DNA from 3 places in the Micromonospora globosa genome. Region 1 is predicted to be linked to each of the others. Evidence: riboswitches for the same ligand, from Rfam matches in the RefSeq annotation. Region 1 holds a riboswitch; each other region holds the start of a gene.
The links. A riboswitch is a leader RNA that binds a small molecule or an ion and turns the genes downstream of it on or off. The one in region 1 is predicted to bind cyclic di-AMP.
Positions count from the first base shown of each region.

Region 2: linked by a shared signal. The riboswitch ahead of IF06_RS0114770 (coiled-coil domain-containing protein) and the one ahead of IF06_RS0106835 (NlpC/P60 family protein) in region 1 are both predicted to bind cyclic di-AMP.
Region 3: linked by a shared signal. The riboswitch ahead of IF06_RS0121965 (transglycosylase family protein) and the one ahead of IF06_RS0106835 (NlpC/P60 family protein) in region 1 are both predicted to bind cyclic di-AMP.

Region 1 covers NZ_JNZR01000004.1:171,749-181,704, forward strand. The annotation lists gene IF06_RS0106830 (N-acetylmuramoyl-L-alanine amidase) at 1-1,977, opposite strand, end outside; cyclic di-AMP (ydaO/yuaA leader) riboswitch at 2,216-2,350, shown strand; gene IF06_RS0106835 (NlpC/P60 family protein) at 2,364-3,395, shown strand; gene dcd (dCTP deaminase) at 3,460-4,038, opposite strand; gene IF06_RS0106845 (pyridoxamine 5'-phosphate oxidase family protein) at 4,117-4,662, shown strand; gene IF06_RS0106850 (zinc metalloprotease) at 4,732-5,724, opposite strand; tRNA gene IF06_RS0106855 (tRNA-Gly) at 5,969-6,042, shown strand; gene IF06_RS0106860 (hypothetical protein) at 6,529-6,948, shown strand; gene IF06_RS0106865 (SRPBCC family protein) at 7,036-7,503, shown strand; gene IF06_RS0106870 (hypothetical protein) at 7,688-7,930, shown strand; gene IF06_RS0106875 (hypothetical protein) at 7,991-8,728, opposite strand; gene IF06_RS0106880 (hypothetical protein) at 8,844-9,389, shown strand; gene IF06_RS0106885 (hypothetical protein) at 9,367-9,669, opposite strand; gene IF06_RS0106890 (dihydrofolate reductase family protein) at 9,747-9,956, shown strand, end outside.
Region 2 covers NZ_JNZR01000014.1:24,879-34,834, forward strand. The annotation lists gene IF06_RS0114745 (hypothetical protein) at 268-597, shown strand; gene IF06_RS0114750 (carbonic anhydrase) at 635-1,258, opposite strand; gene IF06_RS0114755 (alpha/beta fold hydrolase) at 1,407-2,321, shown strand; gene IF06_RS0114760 (HelD family protein) at 2,446-4,560, shown strand; gene IF06_RS0114765 (cation diffusion facilitator family transporter) at 4,665-5,579, shown strand; cyclic di-AMP (ydaO/yuaA leader) riboswitch at 5,724-5,854, shown strand; gene IF06_RS0114770 (coiled-coil domain-containing protein) at 5,859-6,932, shown strand; gene IF06_RS0114775 (SRPBCC family protein) at 6,958-7,410, opposite strand; gene IF06_RS0114780 (STAS domain-containing protein) at 7,514-7,873, opposite strand; gene IF06_RS0114785 (hypothetical protein) at 8,292-8,696, shown strand; gene IF06_RS0114790 (BON domain-containing protein) at 8,857-9,531, shown strand; gene IF06_RS0114795 (redoxin domain-containing protein) at 9,590-9,956, shown strand, end outside.
Region 3 covers NZ_JNZR01000025.1:75,600-85,555, reverse strand. The annotation lists gene htpG (molecular chaperone HtpG) at 1-842, shown strand, start outside; gene IF06_RS0121980 (SDR family oxidoreductase) at 1,418-2,116, opposite strand; gene IF06_RS0121975 (winged helix-turn-helix transcriptional regulator) at 2,148-2,624, opposite strand; gene IF06_RS0121970 (LLM class flavin-dependent oxidoreductase) at 2,671-4,233, opposite strand; cyclic di-AMP (ydaO/yuaA leader) riboswitch at 4,379-4,550, shown strand; gene IF06_RS0121965 (transglycosylase family protein) at 4,549-5,208, shown strand; gene IF06_RS0121960 (YbaB/EbfC family nucleoid-associated protein) at 5,397-5,846, shown strand; gene IF06_RS0121955 (M4 family metallopeptidase) at 5,944-8,007, opposite strand; gene IF06_RS0121950 (transglycosylase domain-containing protein) at 8,420-9,956, opposite strand, start outside.

The DNA.
Region 1 (9,956 bases):
CATGATCCGGTGACCGAACTGGACCTGCACGTAGCGGTTCTCGCCGCGGACCACGGTCCGGTCACCCGGTGCCGAACCGTCGAACGAGACCGCCCGGTAGTACTCGCCGGGCAGCACCCCGCCCACCGCGTACCGCTGGCCGGCGGCGAACGTGTACTGAAGCGGCGAGATGGTCTGGTACGGGATGGTGTCCGGGTAGGCGGCCTGCTCCGGGTAGGCCCGCCCGTACACCGGGATGGTGGCCTTGCCGGGCCGCGGCGTCACGACGAAGCCGGTGGCCCACTTGGCCGTCGGCGCGGAGGCCGGGTTGAGGAACCACGCCTTCTGACCGAGGTACCAGATCGCCGTCCAGTCGCCCTGGCGGCCGGCGAGCGCGTACGTCTGACCGGCGGAGGCGCGGGCGCCGTGGTCGGAGATGTACATGGTGTCCGGCGTGCCGTCCGGGCGCAGCCCGAGGTCGTTGACGAGCGGGGCGTCCGGGCTCGGCGCGGTCCGCAGGATCACCGACGAGGAGCCGCGCGACGGGCACGGCTGCGCCGGCGGCCGGGGCGTCGGGACGCCGGGCGGCTGCTGGTTGCAGCCGAAGAACGCCGGCCGGTTGGTGGCGAAGTCCGGGTCGATGGTGACCAGGCCGGTACGGGGCGTGCCGGTGCTGCGGAACGGCGCCTTCATCAGGTCGAAGTAGTGCGACCAGTCCCAGTACGGTCCCGGATCCCAGTGCATGCCGCCCACGTTGGCGGCGGTGATGCCGGGCACGTTGTCGTGGCCGATGATGTGCTGCCGGTCCATCGGGATGCCGAGCTTCAGCGCCAGGTGACGCACCAGCTTGGCGGAGGTGCGGTACATCGCCTCGGTGTACCAGGTGCCCTGACCGGCGAAGCCCTCGTGCTCCAGGCCGATGGACTTGGCGTTGACGTACCAGTTGCCGGCGTGCCAGCCGACGTCCTTGGTCTTGATGTGCTGGGCGATGTAGCCGTCCACCGAGCGCAGCGTGTAGTGCCAGCCCAGGTAGTCGGCCCGCTTCACCAGGTCGACGCTCGGGCCGAAGTAGCCCTCGGTGTCGTGGATGACGATGTACTCGATCTTCTGCTGCTTCGGCCGGTCGCCCAGGTCGTGGTTGCCGTAGTCGCCCGGGTCGTCGCTGAGCTGCTCGTACGGCGCGGGGATCCACTCGCAGGCCAGCCGCACCGGGCACTCCAGCCCGTCCGGCCGCTCGGCGTTGCGCAGGCCCAGGCGGGCCAGGCGGGAACGGTCCGGCTTCGCGGCGGTGGCGGCGAGCGTGACCCGCTGGCCGTCGTCGGTGGTGCGGCTGGCGCCCTGGCCGAGCTGGTCGTAGACCTCGTCGGCGAAGGCCGCCGCGGCGTCCGAGGTGTCCGCGCCGGAGTACCGGGCCACCGCGCCGTACCAGGCCGCCGGGTCGGTGCCGGCGCCGACCGGCCCACCCAGAGCCTTCTGGTACGACGCCAGCAGCGCGGCGCCACCGCGGATGTTCGCGGCCGGCTCGGTGCGCAGCGTGCCCGCGTCGAGCCCGGTGAGCGCGGCGGCGGCGTCGAGCGTCTGGAGCGAGGCCGGCGGCAGCGGGGTCTCCCGCTCCGGCGCGGCGGCGGTGGCCGGGTCGAGCTTCAGCGGCCGGGAGTCGTCGCCGCGCGGGTCCTCGTCCTCGTCGACGTGGGCGCTGCCCGGCATGGCGAGGATGTGCGCGGCGTCGGTCAGGTGCATCGGGCCGTAGCCGCCGCTGGTGCTCGGCTGCCCGGTGTGGGTGTCCCAGCGGGACTCCAGATAGGAGACACCGAGCAGTACGTTCTGCGGTACGCCGTACTCTGCCGCGGCGGCGGCGTATTGTTGTTGCCGGTCGCTCGCGGACGCAGACGTGTCCGGCGCGGCGGTCACCGGGCCGGTCGCCGCCAGCGCGGTGGCTGTCGCCACTGCGGCGGCGAGCAGTATCCGTCTGCCCGACGGCGGGGCGGAGAGGTGCATCGAACCTCCTGGACAGGGATGGGGGTCACTGCGTTTCCACCCTCACTCCGCACACCCGCGAGGGTCAATACCTTTCCAGTGAGTAATCAGCCTTGAAAGAAAATTTCACCTCCGACCGAGGTGCGGCGCCTCATCGCGTACGGAGTGTCACGGCGCTGGAAGTTGCGGATCGATAACGGTGGTCCCTACTCTGGTGAATCGTCGGCCGCACGTCTCACCGTCCAACCCGGTCGGTGACGGTCCGACACCGCCGAGTCGCCTCCGGGCGAGCCGGGGAACCAGGTACCTGGGGTGAATCCGCAGCGATGCGGTAGGGCGGCTCCCTTCCCGCCCGAATCCGTCAGCTAACCCGGTAGGCGGTACGGAAGAAGGAGTACGGACGCCCGGTGGCACTCCATGCCCCGCGGCCGTCGTCGAGCCGGTCGGTCGACCGGTCCACGGCTGTGCCGCGTACCCGCTGGTCCCGCTTCACCACAGCCCTCGCCGCTCTCGTCGGCACCGCAGTCATCCTGACCGGTGGCGCCACGGCGGCACACGCCGAACCCTCGGTCGCCGAGATCGAGGCGCAGATCGACCGCGACTGGAACAAACTCGAACCGGTCATCGAACAGGTCAACGCCGTACGCGAGCAGCTCGCCGCGCGGCGCAAGCAGGCCGACGCGCTCGGCCGGCAGATCGCACCCCTTCAGGCCCGGGTGGACGCCGCGCTCGGCCAGGTCGGCGGACTCGCCGCCGACGCCTACAAGGGTGACAACCTCTCCACCGTCAACGCGCTGCTGGGCAGCCGCTCACCCGGTGACCTGGTCAACGGCCTGGAACTGCTCGACCGCTTCGCGCACCGCCAGCACGAGCAGGTGCGCTCCGTCGCCGCGCTGCGCGACGAACTGGCGGCGAAGAAGAAGCCGCTGGACGAGATGATCGCCGGACTGGCGCGTACCGAGGCCCAGCTCGCGGCGAAGAAGAAGCAGATCGACGCCGAGATCGCCCGGCTGCAGAAGCTGCGGCTCAAGGTGTACGGCAACGGTGGCGGCGGCCCGCTGCGCCCGGCGCCCTGCCCCGCCGGTTACCCCGGTGGCGCTGCCGGAGCGGCGGTCAAGTTCGCCTGCGCCCAGATCGGCAAGATCTACGTGTGGGGCGCGGCCGGGCCGGATCACTTCGACTGCTCGGGCCTGACCATGGCGGCCTGGGCCAAGGGCGGTGTCTCGCTGCCGCACAACGCGCGCCAGCAGCACGGCATGACGAAGCGGGTGAGCCGGGCCGAGCTGCGCGCCGGTGACCTCGTCTTCTACTACAGCGACCTGCACCACGTGGCGATGTACGTGGGCGACGGCTGGGTGGTGCACGCCTCCCAGTCCGGCAAGCCGATCACCATGAAGCGGGTCGACGACGGCGACATCAACAGCTACGGCCGGGTGTAAGGAAGGGCCCCCTTTTAACGCCTCCGGTAGAGGAGGGGGCCCTTATTAACAACTGTGGGTGCCGTCAGCGGGTCGGCCAGGTGCGCCAGCTCTGCCAGGACCGGCTCGGCGTCGGTCCGCGCTGCCCCTGGTAACGCGACCCGTAGACGGCCGAGCCGTACGGGTGCTCGGCCGGCGAGGAGAGCCGGAAGATGCAGAGCTGGCCGATCTTCATGCCCGGCCAGAGCGTGATCGGCAGGTTCGCCACGTTCGACAGCTCCAGCGTGACGTGACCGGAGAAACCCGGGTCGATGAAGCCGGCGGTCGAGTGGGTCAGCAGCCCCAGCCGCCCGAGGCTCGACTTGCCCTCCAGCCGGCCGGCGAGCTGGTCACCCAGCGAGATCACCTCAAGGGTGGAGGCGAGCACGAACTCGCCCGGGTGCAGCACGAACGGCTGCCCCTCCGGCACCTCCACCATCGAGGTCAGGTCGTCCTGCTGGATCGACGGGTCGATGTGCGTGTAGAGGTGGTTGTTGAAGACCCGGAACAGCCGGTCCAGGCGTACGTCGATGCTCGACGGCTGCACCAGCGTGGGCTCGAAGGGCTCCAGCGCGAGCGTGCCGGCCTTGATCTCGGAGACCAGGTCGCGGTCGGAGAGCAGCATCGGAACACCATAGCGACAGGTGCCGGTGACCTGCGTGTCGCACTACATCTTCGTACACGTGTTCGATAGAGTGTCCACATGGCTTCCTGGTCCGAATTCGCCGCCGACGAGCCCCGCCTCGCCGACGAGATCCGCCTCCTGATGCAGCAGTACGGGCCGGGCTTCGGCTATCTCGCCACGGTCCGCGCCGACGGCGGGCCCCGGGTGCACCCGGTCTCCCCGGTGTTCACCGCCGACGGCCTCTGGTGCTTCGTCATCGACTCGCCGAAGCGCCGCGACCTCGAACGCGACGGCCGCTACGCGCTGCACTCGTTCCCGCCGGAGGAGAGCGACGACGAGGCGTACGTGGCAGGCCGCGCCCGGCCGGTGACCGACCCGGCCACGGTGGCCCGCCTGGCCCGGATCGGCCGCGCGTCGCCGCAGGGCGACTGGCGGCTGTTCGAGTTCACCGTCGAGGCGGCGATGCTGACGCGGCGCGACCCGGTGGCGCAGCCCGGCGCCGCTCCGCCGCAGGTGCGGGTCTGGCTCGATCCGCGCGCGGCCGAACCCGCCCGGCGTGACCCGCTCGCCGCCGAGGGGCGGCGTGGCCGGCACGGCTTCGACACCCGCCGCCCGGCCGCCTGACCCGGCCCACGACGAAACGGTGCCGGCCCCGTCCGAGGACAGGGCCGGCACCGGTACGCGGTACGACGGTCAGGCTGCGCGGTAGGCGTTCCACGCGGTGAGCATGCGGCTCGCCTGGCCAGCGGTGAACTGGTACATGCAGGAGTCGTACGTGTAGTCCATGAAGTTGGTGATCGGGTCCTTGCCGGCGGTCGAGCAGGTGTCGCGGCCGGTCGGGCACTGGTACGCCGGGGACGCCTCGGCCGGGGTGTCGGAGACGCTGTCGCCCGAGCCGGAGCAGCCGCCCTGGAAGGTGTGGTAGAGGTTCAGCCAGTGGCCGACCTCGTGGGTGCCGGTGTCACCCTGGTTGTAGTTGGTCGCGGTGCCGCCGGGCAGCGACTCGTTCAGCACGACCACGCCGTCCATCTTGTCCAGCGTCCGCTTCGGGAACGTCGCCCAGCCCAGCAGGCCGTTGCTCAGCTCGCCGAGGTAGATGTTCAGCGTGTTCTTGCCGCCCTCACGCAGCGAGGTCTTCATCGAGCGCTCGGCGGAGGAGCCCTGCACGATCGGGTACCACGACGGGTTCGTCACCCGGTTGATCTTCGTGAGCTGGAACCCGAAAGCGGTGGCGGCGCCGCCGGTCGAGCCCGCGTACGACTGGTTCAGCACGGTGATCTGCTGGTTGATCATCGAGTCGGTGATGTTGCCGCCGGCCCGGGTGCTGTTCTCCTGGATGACGTGCACGACGACCGGGATGGTCACGGTGGCCAGCGGGGCGACGGCGCCGGTCCGGAAGCTTGCCCGCTCGCGCTGCGCGGCGGCGAGGTCGGCCTCACGGTCACGGACCTGCTTGGCGGTCAGGTGGTTGGGGTCGAGCTTGGCGTTGCCACCCTTCGCGACGCGCGCGTTCGCGTGTTCGTCGGCGTGGGCGTCGGCCGGCTCGGCGCAGACGCCGGCCGGGGCGGCCGAGAAGGCCGAAGCAGCGGGGACGACGCCGACGGCGGCGGTGCTGAGCAGCAGCGCGAGGGTCGACGTCGCGACACCGGCGGTACGCCGGGTCAGCAGGTTGGGACGGAGTCCCATGGGCCCACCTCTTTCTGACGGCGTGCCAGGGGGTGTGTCACGCCGGTTCGGAAACGTGGGGCAGACGTTACATCCCATCGATGCATTTGAGAACGCCCATACGTTTCCGACGTTGGCGCTTGATCCACTCCAGCTCGGGTAGGTGGCGGGGTCAACCGCCCGCCGATGCCGCCACCTCGCCGAAGTGGCGCGCGGGCACCTGGATGCACAGGGGTGGTGACCTTCAGGTAGAGTGGTGCCGCCTGCGGGTGTAGTTCAATGGCAGAACATCAGCTTCCCAAGCTGACAGTGCGGGTTCGATTCCCGTCACCCGCTCCAGCGCGAAGGCCCTGATCAGGACGAGAGTCCCGAGTCAGGGCCTTCGATATTCAGTGGCCAGCCAGCCGACCGGTGTCATTAGCGTGCCGTCACGGTCCGGCCGAGGGTTGCGGCGGTTCCCCCTGGTTGGCCGTACCGGTCGTGGTCTCCGGCTGCGGGCCCTGCTGGGCGCCGCCTGCGCCGTCGGCGTCTCGAGCTACAAGCAGAGTGAGCCCACGGATGCCGCGCTCGATGATCCGCCAGGGCAGAAGTACGTCCCCCCAGCTCTTGATATCGAACGCCTTGATGATCTGCGGAGCCTGCCCAACGAGAACCTCCCCGTTGGGAGGTGGGCCATCGCGTAGCAAAAGACGAGCCAGGTGTACGTAGTTGTGCTGACGAGGGGGCATGCGACAGCTGGGCCCGAGGCCGGGCGCGAGGCCACCGCTTGTCGGCCGTCGTCGGTACGATCGCGCGATCCCCATCTGTTGATCAACGGAGAGAACCGTGCAACTGCGCCTGAAGTACGCGCCCGTGCCGGAGAACGCAGCCCGGTTCGCGGGCGACATCGTGGTGTCAGCGGCCCAGGTCAGCGGTGTGCACCTGGACTACACGCCGGACAGCCTGGCGGCCGTGGACGCCATCCTCGACGGCTTTCGGGCCGAGGGCCTCGCCGCTGGGCAGGTGGCAGAGACTCTCTTCGGCTTCGGTTGCTATGTCGGCGAGGTGCTGACCCGGCATGCGGGTGGACGGTGGCGCGCAACGGCGGCAGACGAACTGGCCGTCGTCGGATGGCCCATGGTGGTCGAGCTCGCCGGGCAGGGCTGGTGCAATCCGATCGCGAAGGCCTTCAAGCGCCTGGAGAACGGTCCGGAGGACAGCCTCCGGTACTTCTATGCAGTGTTCGCACCAGGCGGAGCCCGCTAGCGAGGGCGCGTAGCGCTGATCTCGCCCCCACCGTCGGCGGGTCGACTGACACAATGCGGCGTGCGCTCGCGTCTACGGTTGATCAGGGTGACGACGACTGCGGTCCAGGTACGGGAGACGGCCACCGTCGACCTGCCGACGAGCGCGGAGGCGGCCTTCGGCTTCATGGAGGATCCGGCCTCGTCGGTGGTGCTGGACGACTCGATTGAGATCGGCGTCACTCTGCCCGGACCGAAGGGAGTCGGCGAGATCCAGGCGTTCGTGCATCGGAGCCCCGACGGTCGACTGGGGATCATGCACGAGGTCGTCGAGGTCGAACCGGGACGTCGTGCCGTCACCCGTACGTTGACTTCCGGGTACTCCAGCGGCGGCGTGCTCACCGTTGTGCCGCTCGGGCCCGACTCGTGCCGTCTCACCCAGGAGTTCTGGGCGGAGCTTCCGGCAGGCGTACTGGTGGGGGTTGATGCGCAGTTACGCCACGAGTACCGGACGTGGCTCGCGGAGCTGATGCGGCGGCTCACCGCCTGGGCTGCTCACGCGCCCCGGTGCCGGTAGGTGCAGCCATTGCTCTCAGGCGCGAGCGTGGCCGGAGCTGGCTGGAGTCGAAGAAACTCCTGTGGCACCTAGTGGTGCCGGACCTTCGCGCGGTAAGGCTGCTGATTGAAAGCAGCGCTACTTGGGCTGATCGCCGTTCGAGAGCTGACCGGCGTGGTCGACAAAGGACGTGAGGTGCGCCGACTTGGCAGCAGAGCTGACGCGGGACGAGGCCATCGCCCTCGTCGAGCGGATCATGAGTGTCGACTACGCGGACGATGGTGAGCTGGGCGGCTGGCTGGACCAACTTGAGCGAGACCTCGCCTGCCCAGGCGGCTACGTCTCCAACCTGATCTACTGGAGCGACCCCGAGTTGACGGCTGCCGAGGTGGTTGACCGAGCCTTGGCCTACCAGCCGATCCAGATGCGGTCCACGCCATGGACGTAGCCGTCGCGAGGGCTCCCACCGCTTGTGATGCCACGAGCATTCGGCGCGCCGTCGCGAGGGCTATTTGTCCCACCGATCGGCGTAGGGCAGGGCGAGCAGGCCAATGTAATCAAGCACGTCGCTCGACGCGTTGTGTTCCCGTAGTGGGGTCGGCGCATGTCGTATCACCCACAGCGACAGCGCGGCGCCCCACGTGTCCTCCTTGTGCCAACTCGACCAGGGGAGCCTGTCGACCACCAGGTCGTCCACCCACTCCTCCACGGCCGTGACCAGCCGTCGTCGGGCCACCGCGTCGGCCAGCGACTCCGTCCAGACAGCCAACCACGGGGTGAGCTTGCCGGTGGTCTCGGCGATGAGTTCCAGGGCCTCGTGAGCGGGCACCTTCGCATCGGGCTCGACCAGGGCATGCAGCCACCAGGCGTCCAGGAACTCCCGCAGAGCGTCCCGCTGCCCCTTGGGCCATTCCTGCCAGCGGGCGGTGGTGAACAAGTACCCGAGGCTCTCCATCCCGGCCATGGGCATCACTCGGCCGGCCACGAGGCTCCGGGTCAGTTGGGGCAGGATCCGGCGCAGCAGCGGGCCGGGATAGCGCCAGTCCGTGGTCCAGTACGTGCGACGGAGCAGGTCCTCGTCGAGCGGCACGTCCGGCGTCTTCAGCAGTGCCAGTTCCTCCGCGCTGCCCCAGTGGCACTCGCAGTTGGACTCCTGCCGGTGCGCCGTCATGCCCTGGAACGTGGCGGCCGCACCCGCCAGCGCCTTCTCCAGGAGGTCGCTTACCTCAGTCCGATCGGGGATCATGGCGAATCCGCCTTCGAGGACTCCGGAGGCGTACGCCTGCCGAAGAGAGTGATCTTACGGTGAAGGCGAGGTGGGACGTGCACCCGACCAACGATCATCTGCCGGAGGAAGCCAAATGACACCGAATGCTTCGCCGACCGTGGATCGACTCGCCGGCCTGTTCGACTGGGACGGGGCGACGGAGACGGAGATCGACTGGACGGCTCTCACCGAGGCGGCAGGCCATCCCTTTCCCGAGGACTACCGACGCTTCGTCGAGCGCTTCCCACACGGCAGCATCGGCTTCCTGGAAGTGCTTCATCCTTCCGACTGGGGCGTACCGGAATTCCTCCGGTACGCGCGGAACTGGCATCACGTGATGAACAAGAGGGCGGAGTGCACAGGAGGGTTCCCGTACCACTTCGGCACCTCACCGGGAGACCTCCGGGTCTGGGGAGCCGTGAACTTCGACTATCTGCTCTGCTGGCACCTCGACGACGGTCCTCCCGAGCAGTGGCCGACGGTGGTCTGCGATACCGCCCTGATCGACCCGCCCGAGCCCTACGCCGGCACTGCCACCGCATTGCTTGTCGAGATCGCGGAACTGAGGAACCCGGTGCCGGTGATCGGGTACGTCACGGAGATCGACGGGGTGCCCTTCAGGCTCGTCCGGCACGAGTAGAGCGGGTCCACTGGCCCGGACGGATCCAGGTCTGCCCATCGCCGGGCCGGACCCGCACGGAGTCGCCCAGGTCCAAGGCGGCGAGCACCCCGAAGACGGCGTCCAGGACGGCTCGTCGGTCCGCCGTCACAAGGACGTCGACGTCGAGGTGGGAGCCGTGCTCGCTTGTTCCGGCACCGGTCACCTCGCCGCGCCCGACGAGAGCCTCGTTGAGGGCGTCTTCGAGGTCGTCGCGATCGATGTCGATCTGCCCGTCGATGACCAGTTCCACGAAATCCATCACGTACACCTCGGCGATGAGTTGCGGGTCGTTGACGGGTCTGACGGGGGACGAGCGGAAACCGGAGGAGCGGACCCATGGGCAAGCTGATCGTGACAGAGTTCCTGACCCTCGACGGCGTGGCGCAGGCGCCCGGTGAGCCCGACGAGGACCGCGAGGGCGGCTTCAGCCACGGCGGCTGGCAGATGCCGCTGCTCGACGAGAAGTCCGGCGCGGTGATGTTCCAGCAGGCGAGCAGCATGGACGCGCTGCTGCTGGGCCGCAAGACGTACGACATCTTCGCCGGC
Region 2 (9,956 bases), on a different contig from region 1:
CCTGGCACACATGATGACCCGTGTGACTGGTGGTGCGCCAGCGAATCGGAAAATTCGCCGGGCCCCGGAGCGGGAAATACCCGGGTGGTGGAGCTGGTTGTGCCCTCTGACGCCGCGACGACCAGCCAGGTGTCGTGGTCGTGTACAGTTCTCTGGGCGGTTCTGTGCCGCCGTACATCTTCGCGGGCCGGCGCCCACCCGGGCGTCATCCGCATACAGCCCCCGGACGGCTTCCGTCCCCACCGTACGTCTGCAAGGAGTACCTCCGTGGCGAGCAACACCTCTAAGACCGCGCGCGCGTCCGTCCGGGCCGGCCAGGCTGGCCAGGGTGGCGCCCTCAGCGTGCTGGGCGAGTTCAAGTACCTGATCCCGCTCAACGGCGGCAAGCACGCCTACGTGCGCAACCTGACCAACGGCAAGACCGCGCACCTGCGCACCGACTCCGACGCCTTCGTCGAGGAGATCCGCGTGCTGGCCGCCGCCGGCCACGCCGCCAAGATCCGCGCCGAGATCAACGGCCTGGCCGCGTCCTACCCGGACCACGGCTGGGACGCCACCGAGAAGCGCCTCGTCGAGGCCGGCGTCTTCGAGGGCTGAGCGCTCTCACCCGCACCACCGCGACCGCCCGCCGGGATCACCCCGGCGGGCGGTTTCGCGTCTGCTCCTGCGGCAACAGCGTCACCTCGCCCGTGGCCAGGTCGTAGAGCGCGCCCTCCACTGCCAGCTCACCTGCGTCCACCGGCCCGGCCAGCCGGTCGTCGCGGCGCAACGCCGCCACCGTGCGCCGGACGTGGCGGCGGATCGCCAGCGGATGCGCGTCCGGGTCGTCCACCCCGACGTCGGTGACCGCCGGGGCGATCCGGTCCACCACGTACGCCAGGTCCCCGCCGGGCCGGCGTCCGGTGCGCAGCGCCTCGACGGTCGAGCCGACCGCGCCGCAGCGCTCGTGGCCCAGCACCATCACCAGGCGTACGCCCAGTTGCTCCACCACGTACTCGATCGAGCCCCGGACGGCCCGGTCCAGCACGTGCCCGCCGGTACGGATCACGCAGATCGAACCGAATGTCTGGTCGAAGATCGCCTCCAACGGCACCCGGGAGTCGATACAGCCCAGCACCACCGCGTACGGCTGCTGGTCGCCGGAGGCCACCGCCGCGGCGGCGGTGACGTCGTGCCCGTGCACCGGCTGCCCGCTGACGAAACGGCGGTTGCCGGAGAGCAGCTCGGCCAGCGCGGCGCGCGGGCTGGTGGACGGCATGCCTCCCAGCCTGGTCACCGATCCGACCTCGTGGGGCCGGACGGGAATCTTCTCTCCGGGCCGGTTGCCGTGGTCTCATGGCGGGTAACGCCGGTGTCACCGCCGGGTCATCCGGTGGACACACATCGGCGGGCCCGGGAGGTGGACGATGCCGGACCTGGAACTGCGGCTCCCCGACGACGTACGCCTGCACGTCAGCGTCACCGGGCCGGTCGACGCCGAGGTGACCGCCGTCCTGCTGCACGGCTGGACGCTGGACGGGCGCAGCTGGCACCGTCAGGTCGCCGAGCTGCGGGAACGCTTCGGCGGCCGGGTCCGCCTGGTCACGTACGACGCGCGCGGCCACGGCCGGTCGAGCTGCCTGGCGCTGCGCGACGCCACCCTCGCGCAGCTCGGTGACGACCTGGCGGCGGTGATCGACGAGATCGTCCCGTCCGGTCCGATCGTCCTGGTCGGGCACTCGATGGGCGGGATGACGGTGATGGAGTACGCCCACCGGCACCCCGGCCGGTTCGCCGCGCGTACCGCCGGGCTGGTCTTCGTCTCCACCACCGCCGAGGGGCACACGCACACCGCGTACGGCCTCTCCCCCCGGATCACCCGGCTGATCCGCCTGGCCGAGACCACAGGCGCCGGGGTGCTGGCCCGCTGCGGCGGCTGGCGGCCCCCGCACGCGCTGCTGCGCGCGCTGCGCCCGAGCATCCGCTGGATGCTGTTCGGCGACCGCTGCGACCCGGCCGACATCCGGCTTGTCACCTCAGCGGTGGCCCGGGCCACGCTGCGCTCGATCGGCGGTTTCCGCGCCTCGATCGGCGCCCAGCACCGGCTGGAGACGCTCGCCGCGCTCGGCGGGCTGCCGGCCGCCGCGCTGGTCGGGGACCGGGACCGGCTCACCCCGCCGCCCTGCGCCGAGTCGATCGCGGCGGCGCTGCCCACCACGGAGCTGACCGTCTGCCCGGGTGCCGGGCACATGCTCATGATGGAGCGCCCCGACGAGGTGAACGCCGCCCTCGCCGGCGTGCTGGACCGGGTGCTGGCCGGCCGGCCGGCGACCCGCCTCTGAGCGTCTCCCGCTCGCGAGCGGCACTGACGTACGCCACGTGCGCGGCATGCCCCGGCGTGGCGGTTGCCGGCGGCCCGTACCCTCATTCAGCCCGTCGTGCCCTCCGAACACAGGAGCATCCGCGTTGACCGACCAGACCACGCTGGACCGGGAGATCGCCGCCGAGCAGCGCCACCTCGACCGGGTGTACGCCCGGCTGGCCGAACTGCGCCGGTCGGCGGCCGACGCCGAGCGGGAGGGCTACCGGCTGGCCCGGGTCGGCAACTTCGGTGCGCTGGTCGAGCGGGACGCGATGGTCTTCCACGCCGCCCAGCGCCGGCACGTGCTGGACGCCGAGCACGAGGGGCTGGTGTTCGGCCGGCTGGACCTGCGTACCGGGCAGGTGCTGCACGTCGGCCGTCTCGGCGTGCGGGGCGTGGACGCGGAGACGCTGGTGGTGGACTGGCGGGCACCCGCCGCCGCCGCGTTCTACCAGGCCACGCCCGCCGAGCCGCGCGGTGTGGTGCGCCGGCGCACGATCCAGTCCGCGTCCGAGAAGGTCACCCGGATCGAGGACGACCTGCTGGACCCGGAGGCCGCGCCGCCGGACATGGCGGTGGTCGGTGACGGGGCGCTGCTTGCCACGCTGTCCCGGGCCACCGGCCGGGGCATGCGCGACATCGTCGCCACCATCCAGCGCGAGCAGGACGAGGCGATCCGTTCCCCCGGCAACGGCGTCACGATCGTCTCCGGCGGCCCCGGTACCGGGAAGACGGCGGTGGCGCTGCACCGGGCCGCGTACCTGCTCTACTCCGACCGGGCCCGGTACGCCGGCGGCGGCATCCTGGTGGTCGGCCCGTCCGGCGTGTTCGTCGAGTACATCGCCTCGGTGCTGCCGTCGCTGGGCGAGGAGACCGCCACGCTGCACTCGCTGGGCTCGCTGTTCCCCGGCCTGTCCGCGTCCCGGACCGACCCGCCGGACGTGGCGGCGGTGAAGGGTTCGCTGCGGATGCGCCGGGTGCTGGAACGCGCGGTACGCGACGCGGTGCCGGACTCCCCCGCCGAGCTGCGCCTGCTCTACCGGGGCGAGCTGCTGCGCCTGGAACGCCCCGCGCTGGACGCGATCCGGAACCGGACGCTGGCCCGTGGGGCGCGCCGCAACGAGGTACGCCGGGCGGCGTTCGACGCGGTGCTCGCCGCGCTCTACGCGCAGGCCCGCACGCTGCGGGTGGGCCGCCTGCCGGAGCAGCCCGCGTTCGAGGACGAGATCATCGAGCGGCCGGAGTTCCGCGAGTTCCTCAAGGCCTGGTGGCCCCGGCTGCACCCGAGGCACGTGCTGGACTGGCTGGCCCGCCCGGACCGGCTGCGCCGCTACGCCGGTGGGATCCTCTCCTCGGCGGAGATCCGGCTGCTCGGCGACGCGTACCGGAGCCTCGCGACCGAAGGGCTGACGGTGGCCGACATCGCGCTGCTGGACGAGCTGGACGCGCTGCTCGGCAAGCCGGTGCGGCGGGCCCGCCCCAAGCGCGACCCGTACCAGCTCGCCGGTGGCGTGCGCGAGCTGAGCACGTACGCCGATCGGCAGCGCGCCGCCCGCGCGGCGGCGCGGGAGCGTCCGGACGACTACCGCGACTACGCGCACGTGGTGGTGGACGAGTCGCAGGACGTCTCGCCGATGCAGTGGCGGATGGTCGGCCGGCGCGGGCGGCTGGCGTCCTGGACGGTGGTCGGTGACCCGGCGCAGACCGCCTGGACCGGCGACCCGCAGGAGCTGGACCGGGCCCGGGACCAGGCGCTGGGCCGGCGCAAGCGGCACCGCTACGAGCTGACCACCAACTACCGCAACTCGGCGGAGATCTTCGCGGTGGCGGCGGCGGAGATCCGCCGGCTCTACCCGGATCTGCCGCTGCCCGACGCGGTGCGGTCCACGGGCGTGCCGCCGGTCGAGCGCACGGTGCCCGCCGCCGACCTGCCGGCGGCCACCGTCGAGGCGGCCGAGGCGCTGCTCGCGCAGGTGGAGGGCACCGTCGGCGTGATCACGCCGGTGCCGCGCCGGGACGAGGTGGCCGGCTGGCTGGGCGGGCTCGGCGCGGGCCGGCTCCAGGTGGTGACCAGCCTCCAGGCCAAGGGCATGGAGTACGACGGCGTGGTGCTGGTGGCGCCGAGCGAGATCCGGGCCGACCCCGGTTCGGGCGTGCGCACGCTCTACGTGGCGCTGTCCCGGGCCACCCAGCGTCTCACCACGCTCGACCCCTCCTGACGGACACCCGACCGTGACCCGGCTGTCACCCATCGTTCAGTTGCATACATAGCGATGTGAACATACATTGGGCCTGGCCGGTACGGGGCAGGAAGGGTGTTGGCGTGGGTGCAGGTCATGACCACAGCGGCGCGGTGACCAACGCGGCGCACCGCCACCGGGGCCGCCTCTGGGCCGCCTTCGCGCTGCTCGCCGCCCTGATGGTGGTCGAGGCGGTGGCCGCCTTCACGACCGGCTCGCTGGCGCTGCTCTCCGACGCCGGGCACATGTTCACCGACGTCCTCGGCATCGGCATGGCCCTCGCGGCGATCACCGCGACCCGCCGCGCCGGCACCGACCCGCAGCGCACGTTCGGGCTCTACCGGCTGGAGGTGCTCGCCGCCCTCGCCAACGCCGTGCTGCTCGGCGCCGTCGCCGTCTACGTCCTGGTCGAGGCGGTACGCCGGTTCGGCGAGCCGCCGGAGGTGCTGGCCGGCCCGATGCTCGTGGTGGCGGTGCTCGGCCTGCTCGCCAACATCGTCGCGTTCGCGCTGCTGCGCGCCGGGTCGAAGGAGAGCATCAACCTGCGCGGGGCGTACCTGGAGGTGCTCGGCGACCTGCTCGGCTCACTCGGCGTGATCGCCGCCGCGCTGGTCATCGCGGCGACCGACTGGTGGTGGGCGGACCCGCTGGTCGCCGTCGGGATCGGCCTGTTCATCCTGCCGCGCACCTGGCGGCTCGGCCGGGCCGCGCTGCGCATCCTGGTGCAGGCCGCGCCGGAGCACCTCCAGGTCACCGCCGTGCACGACCGGCTGGCCGCCGTACCCGGCGTGGCCGAGGTGCACGACCTGCACGTCTGGACGCTCACCTCGGGCATGGAGGTGGCCTCGGCGCACCTGACCACCGACCCGGGCGTGGACCCGGGCGTGGTGCTGGCCGCCGCGCGGGCCGCCCTGCACGAGGACTTCTCCATCGATCACGCCACGTTGCAGGTCGAACCCGGAGCGTCGGCCGGAGTGTGCGGACAGACCGAGTGGTGATTAGGACACACTTAAATCGCTGTGGCTAATGTAGTCTTATGCCGGTTTTGCCCCGCCTAGTGGCACTGCTCCACGGAGCCGTGCCCGGGCAGCGCCGGTAGTCTCGGTCGCGGCCGCACCCGCGGGCGCCACCCGGCCCCGGTGGGGCGGCCGTCGCCTAATCGTCCGCAGGGACGAGCCGGGGAACCACGTACGTGGGGTGCATCCGCGTCAGCGGTAGGGATCTTCCGTCCCGAACCCGTCAGCTAACCCGGTCGGCGTTGACGGAAGGACGTGTGAATGCCCCCAGTGGCACCTGTACGACGGACGGCCGCCCGGTTGGCGGCCCTGCTCGTCGCGACGCTGACCCTCGGCGTCGCGACCGTTCCGGTCTCCCCCGCCTCGGCGGCGCCGGCGACCGGCCTGCTCGCCGCAGCGCCCGGCGACGACGAGGGTGGCACGCCCGAACTGCGTGCCCAGCTCGACGCGGCCAGCAAGGGCTGGCTGGAGGCGAAAGCCGCGCTGAACCGGTCGGTGAGCCGCCAGAAGCAGCTGAACGAACAACTCAAGACGGTCGGCGCCGAGCTGGCCGTACGCGACGCCAAGGTCGGCGAGATCGCCGCCGTGGCGTACCGCAACGGCCGTCTGGGGACCGCCGGGGCGCTGCTCGGCAGCAGCAGCCCGGAGGGCTTCATGGACCGGGCCGCCGCGCTGGAGCAGGTCGCCGCGCACGAGGACCGTACGCTGCGCGACCTGATCACCACCCGGGACGAGGCCACCCGCACCCGCGCCCAGCTCGACGGAGAGATCCGCGAGCAGCGCAAGCAGGTGACGGTGATGGCCAAGCGCAAGGAGCAGGCCGAGCGCGCCCTGGAGGTGGCGAACGACCGGGCCTCGCGCAGCAGCAGCGGCGGTGGCAGCGTCCAGGGCACCTCCAGCAAGAACGCGAAGCCGGCACCGCGCAACTCGGACGGCTCCTGGCCGTCGGAGTCGTGCAGCGTCAACGACCCGACCCCGGCGAACGGCTGCATCACCCCGCGCACGCTGCACGCGCTGCAACAGGCCAAGGCGGCGGGCTTCACCCGGTACGTCTCGTGCCACCGGCCCAGCGGCTCGGGTGAGCACCCGAAGGGGCGGGCCTGCGACTTCGCCGCGCAGAAGAACGGCTTCGGCGGCGTGGCCACCGGCGGTGACCGGACGTACGGCAACAACCTGGCCGCGTACTTCGTGCGCAACGCCGACCCGCTCGCCGTGCTCTACGTGATCTGGTTCAAGCAGATCTGGCTGCCCAGCAGCGGGTGGAAGTCGTACAGCGGCGGCAACGGCGACCCGTCCAGCGACCACACCAACCACGTGCACCTGTCGGTGTACTGAGCGCGCCCCGAGAGGGCCGGCCGGATCAGGCCGGCCGGCCCTCCAGGGTCGCTCCGAGACGAGCCGCCAGGCCCAGGTGAGCCGCCCGGGCCTGGCGGAACGCGTACCCGAACAGTGGCGCCGGAGCGGTGAGCGTGATCTCCACGTCGATGCGTACCGTGCCGTCCGGCTCGTCGCGCAGCCGGGTGTGGTTGCGGACCGTCGTCGCGGGCTGCTGACGCGCCACTGTGACGACCTCGTCCTCGCCGGCGATCAGCACGTCCGCCTGGTACGTGACCGGGAAGTGCAGCGGGCCGAGTTGCAGCCGGTCGGTGATCGCGTAGCTGGCCAGCGCGCCCGGCCGGGCCGGCAGCTTCCGGACCCGGACGATCAGCGGATGCAGCTCGCCCTGGCGACTCAGGTCACCCAGTAGCGCCACCGCTTCGGCCCGGGTGCACCGGGCCTGCACGGTGTAGCTGAAGCTGTCGCTGCTCTGCAAGCGGGCCCCCTCGCCGTCGTGCGTCGCGACGATCGTCCCGTACCGACGCCGGACTGGCAACGGGTAGAAAGTCCCCTGGCTGCAGGGGGTGTGAACGGCGCGCTCAGGCGCCGGGCAGCACCTCGGGGGTGTCGTCGGCGAACCACGGCTCGGGCGCGCCGAACAGGCCGAGCAGGCCGGTCACCCAGAGCTGCCGGTGCACGAACCGGCTCGGCTCGGTGACCACGAGCTTGACGCCGCTGACCTCGCAGGTCTGGAAGCCGGCGACCATGGCGCTGATGCCGACCGAGTCGATGAACGTGACGAGCCGCATGTTCAGCTCGATTCGCGAGGGACGGCCCTTGGCGAGCACTTCGGCGATCGCTTCCCGCACCTCGTACGCGGTGTCGACGTCGATCTCCCCACGGGGCGCGATCTGGACGACACCACCCGGCCGCACCGACTTCACGATCGACAGGCTCACGCGAGCACCTCCACTCGCCCATGACGGGCGCCTCATCAGTACGCGGGCCGCGACCGAGAGTATTCCTCCAACGGCCCGGTCGCCACCCCCCGGGATGAGCAATTCGCGAACTGGGCACACCTGGGCGTACCCAATCCGGACCTCCGGGTTCCAGTTTCCCCTGTATGGCGGGTCGCGGCCAACCATGCGACCGGGCGGGCCCGCCGATCCGCCGACCAGGGTAGCGGGCGCACGCACGTCCCGTCGGCACCGGTCCCGGCGCGTTCGGGTGGTTCGTCCCGTTCGCTGCTCACGGCCGGGAACCACGGCGTGGTTTGCCACGCGCCCCGGTGGGGCACTGCCCGAGACAGTGAACCCGCCGGATGGACACCGGAGTCCGAAGTGGCCGCCGGCCTTCGGCACCCGAGGAGGTAGAACGATGTTCGGATCCAACCTGCTGGACCGCCGGGGCAAGGCCGAGCGGGTCGCCGACCAGGCGTGGCAGAACCTGCTCTCCGCCGCCGGTTCCGCCGGTGACAGCGTGCGCGACGCCACCCGGACCGCCCGCCGCAGCTCCTCCGGCCTGGCCGACGACGCCACCGACCTGGTCGGCTCCGCCGCCGACGAGGCACGCCGCCGGGCGTCCCTCGCCTTCGACGCGCTCGCCGGCCGCCGGCCCGCCCTGCCCTGGACGCTGCTGATCGCGGCGGCGCTGGCGGGCGCGGCGATCGGCTGGGCCGCCGGCACCGCGGCGCGCGCCGCCGGCAGCCGGGACCGGGCCGCGGACGAGATCGAGTTCGTGGACGTGGACCGGCCGAACTCGCCGGCCGGCCTGGACGGCTGACCCGCCGGTACGCCACGACGACGGCCGCTCCCGGGACTCCCGGGGGCGGCCGTCGTGCTGCCTCACCCGCCCCGGGTGAGGCCCGCTCACCCGGGGCGCGCGCAGGATCGCGGGTGCGGGACCACGTGCCCGCGCCGCCATCGACGGGAGGGGGAGCCGGATGGCCACCGACACGATCACGCGTACCGACCGGGACATCCAGTCCGCCGTGCTCGACGAGCTGACCTGGGAGCCGCGGGTCGGCCCGGACGAGATCGGGGTGACCGTCACCGAGGGCGTGGTGACGCTCACCGGACGGGTGGACAGCTACGCCAAGAAGTGGGCCGCCGAGCGGGCCGCGCACCGGGTCGCCCGCGTCCGCGCGGTCGCCAACGACATCGCCGTCCGGATCGACACCGCGGCCGGGCGGGAGGACCCGGAGATCGCGGTCGCGGCCGTACGGGCGCTGGAATGGGACGCGTTCGTGCCGATCGAGGCGTTGCAGGTGACGGTGGCCGACGGCTGGGTCACGCTGCACGGCGAGGTCGAGTGGGAGTACCAACGGCGGGCCGCCGAACGCTCGGTCGCCCGGCTCACCGGCGTGTGCGGGGTGAGCAACGGCATCGCGGTACGCCCCGCCGTGCGCGCCGACGGCGGTGACCTGGCCGAGCGGATCGTGGATGCGCTGGCCCGCAACGCCGCCACCGAGGCCGAGCAGGTCGACGTGCGGGTGCACGGCGACACGGTGCTGCTGGACGGGCAGGTCCACTCCGCAGGCGAGCGCGAGGAGATCGAGCGGGTGGTGTGGAACGCCCCGGGCATCCGGGAGGTGCGCAACCACCTCGCCGTGCGCTGACGGAACCACCCCGCCCGGGTGAGCCCGCCTCACCCGGGCCGCGGCCATGGTGGGAGGCATGAGTGATCCGAACGGGCTGATCACACCCGGGCGGGCCGCGCCCGGGTTCACGCTCCCGGCGGCGCCGGACGGACGGGAGGTGGGCCCCGGGCAGTTCCGGGGCCGTCCCGTGGTGCTGGCCTTCTACCCGGCGGACTGGTCACCTGTGTGCGGCGAGCAGATGACCCTGTACCAGGCCGCCCTGCCCGAGCTGGAGCGGTACGACGCGGTGCTGCTGGGCATCTCGGTGGACAGCGTCGACTCGCACCGGGCGTTCGCCGAGAGCCGGGGTATCCGGTTCCCGCTGCTCGCCGACTTCGAGCCCAAGGGCGAGGTGTCGCGCCGGTACGGCGCGTACGCGCCGCACGGGCAGTCGGACCGGGCAC
Region 3 (9,956 bases), on a different contig from region 1:
AGATCCGCGCGGTGCGCCGGCGGCTGGTCAAGAAGGTGCTCGCCACGCTCAAGGACATGTCCGCCGAGTCGTACCGCACGTTCTGGACCGAGTTCGGCGCGGTGGTCAAGGAGGGTCTGCTGGAGGACCCGGACAACACCGAGACGCTGCTGGAACTGGTTCGCACCGCCAGCACCCACGACCCGGCCGAGCCGACCACGCTGCGCGACTACGTGGAGCGGATGAAGGACGGCCAGACCGAGATCTACTACGCCACCGGCGAGAACCGGGCCACCATCGAGAACTCGCCGCACCTGGAGGCGTTCCGCGCCAAGGGCTACGAGGTGCTGATCCTCACCGACCCGGTGGACGAGGTGTGGGTCGAGCGCGTCGGCGCGTACGACGGGAAGACGCTGCGCTCGGTCGCCAAGGGGCAGGTGGACCTGGAGACCGAGGAGGAGAAGGAGAAGGCCGAGGCGGAGCGCCAGGAGTACGCCGACCTGCTCACGTTCCTCGGCGGCGCGCTCGCCGACAGCGTGAAGGAGGTGCGCCTGTCCACCCGGCTGACCACCTCACCGGCCTGCGTGGTGGGCGACGCGCACGACATGACGCCGACGCTGGAGAAGATGTACCGGGCGATGGGCCAGGAGGTGCCCCGGGTCAAGCGGATCCTGGAGCTGAACCCGGCCCACCCGCTGGTCACCGGGCTGCGCAAGGCGCACGGGGAGGGCGGCGACACGGCCGCGCTGACCGAGACCGCCGAGCTGCTGTACGGCATGGCGCTGCTGGCCGAGGGCGGCGAGCTGGCCGACCCGGCCCGGTTCACCCGGATCCTCGCCGACCGTCTCGCCCGCGGCCTGTAGCCCCACCCCGACCCGGTTCGCCCGACCCGCCCCGGCGGGCCGGCGTGATCGACTCCATGCCGCCGAAGTGGCGGTATCGGCATGCCACCGATACCGCCACCTCGCCGAGCCGGTGTCGACCCCGCTCGGAAGTCGATGGTCGGGCGGGTGTCGGGTCAGTTGCGTGATCCACTCCAGCTCGCCGAAGTGGTGGTATCGGACGGGCTCTGACCCCGCCATTTCGCCGAACTGGTGTTGATCACGGTGGGTCTCCCAGACTGGGGACGAGCGATCCCATCTGGAGGGATGCCCGGGACGCTAGGGGCTTCCGCCCGCGTCGGCAGGGCTGCCCGGGTGCACAGGTGTGGGTCGGTGTGGATGGGGCGGAGCGCCGCGCGGCGGGCACCGGCTGAATGTCAGGCTCTTGTCGACGGCTGTTGATCGACTGTGCCCGGGCGATAGTCGTGGGAGCTTGGGTGTCCCAGGGTGGGGGAGGCTGGTGCCAGATGGAGGGACCTCAGGCGGTTGTCGTGGCAGCCGGTTGGTCGGCAACGGCTCGCCGAGATGACGCCGCCGCCTCGGCGAGGCGGGTCGGCTCAGGGGAGCGCGGGGTAGAGCGCGGCTACACCGCCGGACAGTCCGGCCTGGACCCGGCGCGCCACGTCGTCGGCGAGGATCTCGTAGCTGTCGGACTCGATGCCGTCGGCGGCGAGCCGGGCGACGTCGGCCGGGTGGGCCTTCGGGCCGGGTACGGCGGCGGCCATCTCGGTGTCCATGTAGCCCACGTGCAGGCCCGCGACGCGGACGCCCCGGCCGGCCAGCTCCAGGCGCAGGGCGTTCGTCATCGACCACTCGGCGGCCTTCGCCGCGCCGTACGCGCCGACGCCGGGGAACGTGAACCAGGACAGCGCCGACAGCACGTTCAGGATCGTGCCGCCGCCGTTGGCCACGATCTGCGGCGCGAACGCCCGTACCACCGACAGCGTGCCGAGGTAGTGCGTCTCCATCTCCAGCCGGATCTGCGCGAGGTCGCCGTCGAGCAGGTCGGTGCCGGTGCTCACGCCGGCGCTGTTGACCAGCAGCGTCACGTCCCCGGCCCGCTGCGCGGCGGCGGCCACCGACTCGGGGTCGGTGATGTCGAGGCGTACCGGGGTGACTCCGGGCAGGTCCACGGTGTCCGGGTTGCGGGCGCCGGCCCAGACGGTGGCGCCGCGTGCGACGAGTTCGGCGGCCAGGTGCCGGCCGAAGCCGCGGTTGGCGCCGGTGACCAGGGCGGTGCTTCCAGCGATCTTCATGTCTCGCTCCGAGGTGTGGAGAAGGGAGGGGTCAGGCGGACAGCAGGCCCGGACCGGGCAGGACGGCCAGCTCGCCGGGGGGTACGTCGTGCCCCGCGCCGCAGCGCAGCCGGGCGTGCACCGCGGCGCCGCACTCCTCGTGGGCCACCCGCACCGCCGGGCCCGCCTCGTCGGCGGCGTACGTGTCGCCCCACTGCCGCAGCGCGACGAGCACCGGGATCAGGTCGCTTCCCTTCGCAGTGAGCACGTACTCGTCGCGGGTGCGCTGCCCGGGCTCCCGGTAGGGACGCCGGTCGAGCAGCCCGTCGGCGACGAGCTGCTTGAGGCGTGCGGCGGCCACCGGCTCGCTGACGCCGACCCGCCGGGCGAAGTCGTCGAAGCGGCGGGTGCCGAACGACGCCTCCCGCAGCAGGAGCAGCGTGGTGCGGTTGCCGACCACCTCCAGCGCCCGGGCGATCGAGCAGTTGGCGGTGGACCAGGAGTCACGCTGCGCAAGGAGGTCCGTCATGGCGTCGACGGTACCCCCTGACTTAGGGAATCAGAAGTCAGCTACCTCACAGCTGGCCGGGGAAGAACCCGTGCCGGGCCAGCGGCTCGACGATCTGGTGCTCCTCGTACGACAGGTGCGACAGCAGCGTGTCGGTGAGCAGGTCCACCGCCTCCTGGAGCTGCGTGAAGTCGCCGGGCCGCCGGACCAGCTCCACGAGCGCCCGGTCGACGCTCTCCACCACCCCGTGGATCACCACGTGCTCCTCCTCGAGGCGGTCCAGCACCGCGGCCAGCCCGGCCTCTGAGCGGCGCAGGTGCGGGAAGACCGAGGCGTCCTCCAGCCCGTGGTGCTGGGTGACCATCGTGCAGTAGGCCGCGCAGTACGCCCCGAGCGTCCAGTTGTTCTGCCGCATGGTCATCTCGTTGAGCGCCGCCCGCGCCCGGCCCGGCGAGACCGAGCCCTGCTTGACCTGTTCCAGCAGGTCGCGCACCTGGGCCAGTTCCTGGCGCAGATGGTCGTGCACGTCCACCAGGTGCTGCCCGGCGGCCTGTCCCCGGGCCGGGTAGACCTGTCCGGCCGGCGGCGGCGGGGCGCTCGGGCGGGTGGACTCGTCCCACGGGCGGCGTGCGCTCAGGCGTACCCCCGGGTCGGGGGTGGGGGTGACGCCGAGCGTGCTCGGGCCGCCGGCGGTGGTCGGCTCGTCGGCGGCCTCCCGGGCGCCGCCGGCGGGCGTGGCGCGCTCGGCGGCGACCAGCTCCCGGACCGCGGGCGCCACCTCCTGGCCGAAGATCTGGATCGCGCGCGGCTCGTCGCTGCCGAGGATGAACGTGGTGATGCCGTGCTCCAGGGTGAGCCCGGCCAGCTCCTCCACCCACTGCTCCGGCGGCCCGGCCAGAAAGCCGGCCGACGAGCGGGCGAACGTGCCGGTCACGTTGAGCATGCGGCGGATCGCGCCCGGGTCGCGCCCGGCGGCCCGGGCGCCCTCGTCCACGAGCGCGTTCAGGGCGGGCAGCTCGTCGGGGCCCTTCGGCAGGTACGACAGGGACGGCAGCCAGCCGTCCGCGGCGCGGCCGACCAGGCGCAGCATGCGCGGCTTGTACGCGCCGACCCAGATGCCGACCGGATGCGCGGGCGCCGGGCCGCGCTTGGCGCCGACCACCCGGTAGTGCTCGCCGTCGACACGGATCATGCCGCGGCTGCCGGTGTCCCAGACCTCGCGGATCACCCGGATCGCCTCGTCGAGGGCGTCGACGGCGGCGCCGGGGGACAGGCGCCGCCCGCCCGCCGCCTCGATCGCGTCCCAGAACGCGCCCGCGCCGAGTCCCAGCTCGACCCGGCCGCCGGTGAGCAGGTCCAGGCTGGCGACGCTGCGGGCCAGCACCACCGGCTGGCGCAACGGCAGGTTGAGGACGTTTCCGGCCAGGCGGATGCGTTCGGTCGCCGCGGCCACGTAGGACATCAGCGTCCAGGTGTCCAGGAAGCCCGGCTGGTAGGGATGGTCCTGGAACGTGACCAGGTCCAGCCCGACCTGCTCGCACAGCCGGGCCAGCGCCACGACCTGGTCGGGCTGCCCGGCGGCGGGGGTGATGAAGCCGCCGAAGGTCAGCTCGTGTCCGTGATCGGTCATCCGTCAAGCCCTCCCGTGATCTTGCCTGGCCCTGCCACCGTAGCGCCGCCGCCGGTAGCCCGGCCGGGTGAAGAGCGTCACAAGAAGTGGACGATCGTCGCAAATCGCTCCTAGCGTCGGTTTCGTTCGCAGACGCGGACACCACGGGCCGGAAACGCCAAATCCCGCCGCCGTCCCCGGTAACCGGACCTCGCGCGGGAGCGGGGGAACCACACGTTCCACGGTGCATCGTCACCTCGGGGTGAAGCCGCCACCGGCGGCCGGGCTCCTCGGCCCGAACCCGACAGCTCACCTCGTCGGCGTGGAGGAATCCACATGGCAACTGAATACTCAGCCCGAAGCCGCCGTACCGCCCTCGGAGCGGTCCTGGCCGGCGCCGCCGTCGGCGCCGCGACCCTGTTCGGCCCGGCCGCTCCGGCCAGCGCAGGCGTCAACTGGGACGCGGTCGCGCGCTGCGAGTCGGGCGGCAACTGGAAGATCAACACCGGTAACGGCTACTACGGCGGGCTCCAGTTCTCCCGCGCCACCTGGAACGGCTACGGCGGCAAGAAGTACGCCGCCCGCGCCGACCTGGCCAGCCGGTCCGAGCAGATCGCCGTCGCGGAGAAGGTGCGGCGCGGCCAGGGCATCGGCGCGTGGCCGGTCTGCGGCAAGAAGGGCGGCTCGGCGAGCGCGGCGACCCGGTCCGAGCGGGCCACCACAAAGGCGGCCCCGAAGCGGGCCGCCACGCGCGAGGCCGCGCCGGAGCGGGCGGCCACCCGCAGGGCCGCGCCCGAGCGCGCCACGACGACGGTGGCGCCGCAGCCGTCGTCCGGCGCCGGGACGTACCTGGTCCGGCGTGGGGACACGCTGTCGGAGATCGCCGTGACGCAGCGCGTCGACGGCGGCTGGCGCGCCCTGCACGAGCGCAACCGCGCAGTGGTCGGCGACGACCCCGGCCTGATCTTCCCCGGTCAGCGGCTGCGGCTGCGCTGACAGCGGTCCGAGAACGCCCGGCCGGGGCGACCCGGTCGGGCGTTCGCCCCGTCCGCGACACGCCGCGTCGACGGTGTCCGGCCTGCTCCCGGCGTCCGGGAGACGGTCCGCAACGGTGGTGACCGCGATTCGTCGGAGCCGGTTGCTAGGGTCACGATGCTCGGCTAAGACGTGAAGAAAGCGCGGATATGACCAACGACCCGTTCTCGGCGGCCGCGAGCATCGACGAGCTGCTGACCCGCACGCAGCAGGCGCTCACCGCGATGCGCTCCCGGGCCTCGGCGCACGCCGACGGCGAGCCCGGCGACCTGCTGCGCGCCGAGGGCACGGCCGCCGGCGGCCGGGTCCGCGCGGTCGCCGTCCAGGGTGGCCGGCTGGATTCCGTGACGATCGACCCGGAACTGGCCGGCGAGCCCCTCGACGTCCTCTGCGGACACTTCGTCACCGCCGCCAACGCCGCGCTGTCCGAGCTGGACGCCCGGGTCAGCGCGTCGGCGCGGGCCGACGCCGACGCGCTCGCCGCCCGGCTCGGCAGCATGGGCGACCAGGCCGAGCTGTTCGGCCGCGCGATGCACGAGGCGGCCGCGCGGATCCACCGCGACCGCGGCACCGCGTCCCAGGGCGCGCGCCGGGCCTGACACGGCGAAACGGCCGCCCGACACGGCGGGACGCCGGTCCGGACACGGCGAGGCGGCCGGCCGCCGGGAGGACGACGACCGGCCGCGCACGCCACGGTCAGCTCAGGGTGACCGCGGTGTCGTCGACGACGAAGGACGTCTGCAACGAGCTGTCCTCCACGCCGCTGAACGAGATGGTCGCCGTGGTGCCTGCGAGCGACGAGATGTCGAAGGACCGCTGCACGTAGCCGGTGGCCTTGTTCAGGTTGGAGTACGTGGCCAGCGTGGTGCTGCCCGCCTTGACGGTGAGCTTGTCGTACGCGGTGCTGGTGGTCGACTCCGCGCTGTCGATGTGCAGCCAGAAGCTCAACGTCGCCCGGCAGCCGGCCGGGATCGTCACCGACTGGCTGAGCGTGTCGGTGTGCGACGAGCCGTACCCGTCCAGCCACGCCTTGTACGAGCCGCCGTGCGCGGCCTGGCCGCTGGCGGTGGTGATGACGCCGGACGAGGCGCTCCAGCTCACGTTGCCGGACTCGAAGCCCGGGTTGGCGAGCTTGTTGCCGGAGCAGCCGCCCGACGGCGGGGTGGTCGTGGTGCTCGGGGTGGGCGTCGGGGTGCCGCCGGCGCAGGTCGGGTCACCGGACTGGGCCGGCACGCTCACCGCGTCCCAGGCCGCCTTGACCGTGTTGAACTCCGCGCAGCTGCCCGGGTAGAGGTTCTTCGCCGCCTGCAGCGTCCAGGTGCGGTACTTCAGGTACGACGAGGACGAGGTCTTCAGCAGCATGCCGTTGTACATGATCTTCATGGCCTTCTGGATGCCCAGGCCGGTCACGCTGCTGCCGTTGCAGGTCGAGCTGGACGGCTGCCCGTTGGTCGGGCTGCTGCCGTTGGCGAGCAGGTAGAACCAGTGGTTGCCCGGGCCGGCCGCGGCGTGCACCTCGGTCGACGGGATGCTGCTGGAGTAGCAGTTCGGGTCGCCGAGCGCCGACGGGTTGTACATGTTGCGGATCGGGCCGGAGCCGACCAGGTTGATCTTCTCGCCGACCAGGAAGTCGGGCGCGTCGTAGCTGGACGGCTCGTTGGCGAACCACTCGGTGGCCGCGCCGAACGTGTCAGCCACGAACTCCTGCGTGCCGCCGCCGGAGATGCCGCCGGGGGTGTTGTCGTCGATGCCGTGGCCGATCTCGTGCGCCACCACGTCCAGCGAGCTGATCCACTGACCGGCGGTGTTCTTGCCGATCTGCACCTGGCTGCCGTCGTAGTAGGCGTTCTGGTCGTTGAGGCCCACCCGGATCGGCCAGTAGCCGCCGTTGCCGTTGGCGCCGTTGCGGCCCAGCCACTGGGCGAGCATCTTGTGCTCGGTCTGCGCGGAGAACAACGCGTCCACGCAGCCGGTCTCCTTGTTGGTGGCGGTGCCGTTGCCCCAGACGTCGTCGGAGCCGCTGAACGTGGTGTTGTTCGCCGCGTCCTGGCAGCTCAGGTTCGTGACGGTCGGGTCCTTCATGGTGTACGTCGAGCCCGACTGGGTGGTGTTGAGCGTCAGCGGGCTGGGCCCGTTCCAGGCGCCGGTGCCGGTGCCGCGCACCACGTGCTCCTGCTTGCGCAGGACCGCGCCGGTGCGGGCGTCGACGTCGACGGTGAGCCGGCTGGGGCCGTCCGCGCCGGTGCCGCGTACCGTGGTCTCCCAGGCCAGCGCCGGTGCGGCGCCGAGCGTGTAGACCACGAGCGTGGTGCCCTCGACCGCGTTCACGGTCGTGAGCTGGGCGCGCGCCGTCTTCGCGGCGGCGTCCCGGGTCAGCGCGGGCGTGGTGGCCAGCGCGCCGATGGGCCGCTGCTGGGCGACCGAGGCGTACTTCAGGTTGCCGGCCGCGTCCGTGGCGAGCACGAAGTCGCCGCCGACCACCGGCAGGCCCTTGTAGGTGCGCTCGTAGGGCACGTACTGGGTGCCCTCGGAGGAGATGACCGGCTTCTGGACGAACGCGTCGTCGGAGCCGGCCTGCAGGTAGGCGGGACGGTTCGCGACCAGGGCACGGGCCGAGTCGGCGGCGGTCGCGCGGGCCTGGGCCGGGTCCGGGGCGGCGGGCCCGGGTGGCGCGGCCTGCACGGCCGCGGCGGTGCCGGCAGCGAGGATGCCGGCCGCGGCCGCGCCGGTGAGCGCGGCGAAGCGAGGTGAGAGTTTCACGGGGGTTTGCTCCTGTTCTACAGGCGCGCCGCACGGAGCCCGGTGGGGACGGGCGGCGCGGTGGTGCGAGGCAGGGTGACGGCCGGTCACCGGAGCTGCCGGCGTGGCTCCGGGTCGACAGATCGACCGTCGCGAGTCGCCGGGGGTCGGCGGCTCGCTGGTGCACAATCACACGCCGCCCGAGCCCGGAGCAATGGGTGACCTGGGCAACGGCTGACAGTCGGGCGTGTCGCCGCGCGCGTCGATTCAGGCAACCATGATCTTCAATAGGCCCTGATCAGGGCGAATATCGCCGACTGTGGATGGGCGGGCGTGCAAATTGCGGACGTTGCCGCTGTGTGCGAATGGCGCGCATAGACGCGAGGCCGCCGTGCGCGCGGCCGGGCGGCGGCCGATCCGCCGCCCGGACGGGTCAGCGCGGGCCGCGGGTACGCGTCGGCGACACGGTGGGCAGCGGTGGAAGCGACGGCGTCAGCGTCGGCCGTGACGTCGGCCGACCGGTCGGGCCCGGGCTCGGGCTCGACGAGGAAGGGCTCGGACTCGGCGACTCCGAGGGCGTCGGCGCGGCGGTGGTCGGCGGCGGTGGCGCCGACCGGGTCGGCTCCGGGGTCTCGCCGGGGAACGCCGGCTCACCGAAGCGGTACTTGCCCGGGTCGAGCTTCATGGCCGCGGTGGCCCGGGTCATGAACTGCCGCCAGATCGGCGCGGCGCCGGTCGAGCCGTACACCTCGTAGCTGCCGCCCTTCGTCCGCAGCGGCTTGCCGTCGGTGGTGCCCAGCCAGACGGCCGAGGCGAGCGCGCCGGTCCAGCCGACCATCCAGGTGTGCACGTTCTGCGTGGTGCTCTGCCCCGCCTGCCACGTGCCGGTCTTGCCGGCGGAGTCCCAGCCGTTGCCCAGCTCGGCGGCCCGCACCCGGCGCAGCGTCCAGTCGAGCTGGTCGATCGCCTCCCGGTCCAGGCCCAGGTCCGTCGTCCGCAGCTGCTCGGTCCACACCTCCTCGTCGTCCTTGGTCACCGACCGGACGAAGTGCGCGTCGGCACGCTTGCCGCCGGCCGCGAACGTCGCCATCCCGTTCGCGTGGTCCTGCACGGTGATGCCGTACTGCCCGATCCCGACCTCGGTGGAGAACCGCTTCGCCACCTCGTCGGCCGGGTCGCTGCGCAGGTCGACGCGCTGCGGCCGGGGATTGCCCCGCACCGTCTCCCACATCGACTCCACGCCGGCCTGCCGCGCGGTCTCGATCACCTTGGCGGTGCCCAGCTTCTCGGTCAGCTCGAAGTAGGTCACGTTCAGCGACGCGACAGTGGCCTCCCAGAGCGCGCAGTCCGGCTGGCAGGGCGCGCGCTCCGCGTTGCGGATCGGCCCGGCCGCGCTGCCCTTCGTCCGCCCCGAGGCGGGGAACTCCTTGGTGTCCGGCGAGTCGAACCGCTGCTTCACCGAGATCCCGTCGCGTACGGCGGCGGCCAGGTCGTACACCTTGAACGACGACCCCGGCGGATGCTGGCCGAAGCCGCGGGTCTCGCCGTTCTCGTCGTAGTACCAGCCGGCGTAGTCCGCGCCCGAGCCCTTGTCGCCGCCGTAGTAGCCGAGCACCCGGCCGGTGCCCGGCTCCACCGCCACCAGCGCGGCCTGCCAGTTGCGCGGCTGGCCGCGTACCGCCTGCGGCGCGGTGTCGCGGCGGATGTCAGCCGCCGCCTCGGCCGCGTCCTGCACGCGCTTGTCGATGGTGGTGACGATCCGGTAGCCGCCGTCGCGGATCACCTCGTCGGGCTTGCCGCGGAACGGGTCGGTCTCGCGCAGCTCGGCGAGCACGTGGTTGACCACCAGGCCGGTCGGCCGGTCCAGGTCGGAGCGGCCCGCGTCCTTGTCGATCGGCCGGACCGTGTCCGGGTACGCGAGATCCGCCGCCTGCTGCGGCGTCAGGTAACCGAGCTTGACCATGCCGTCG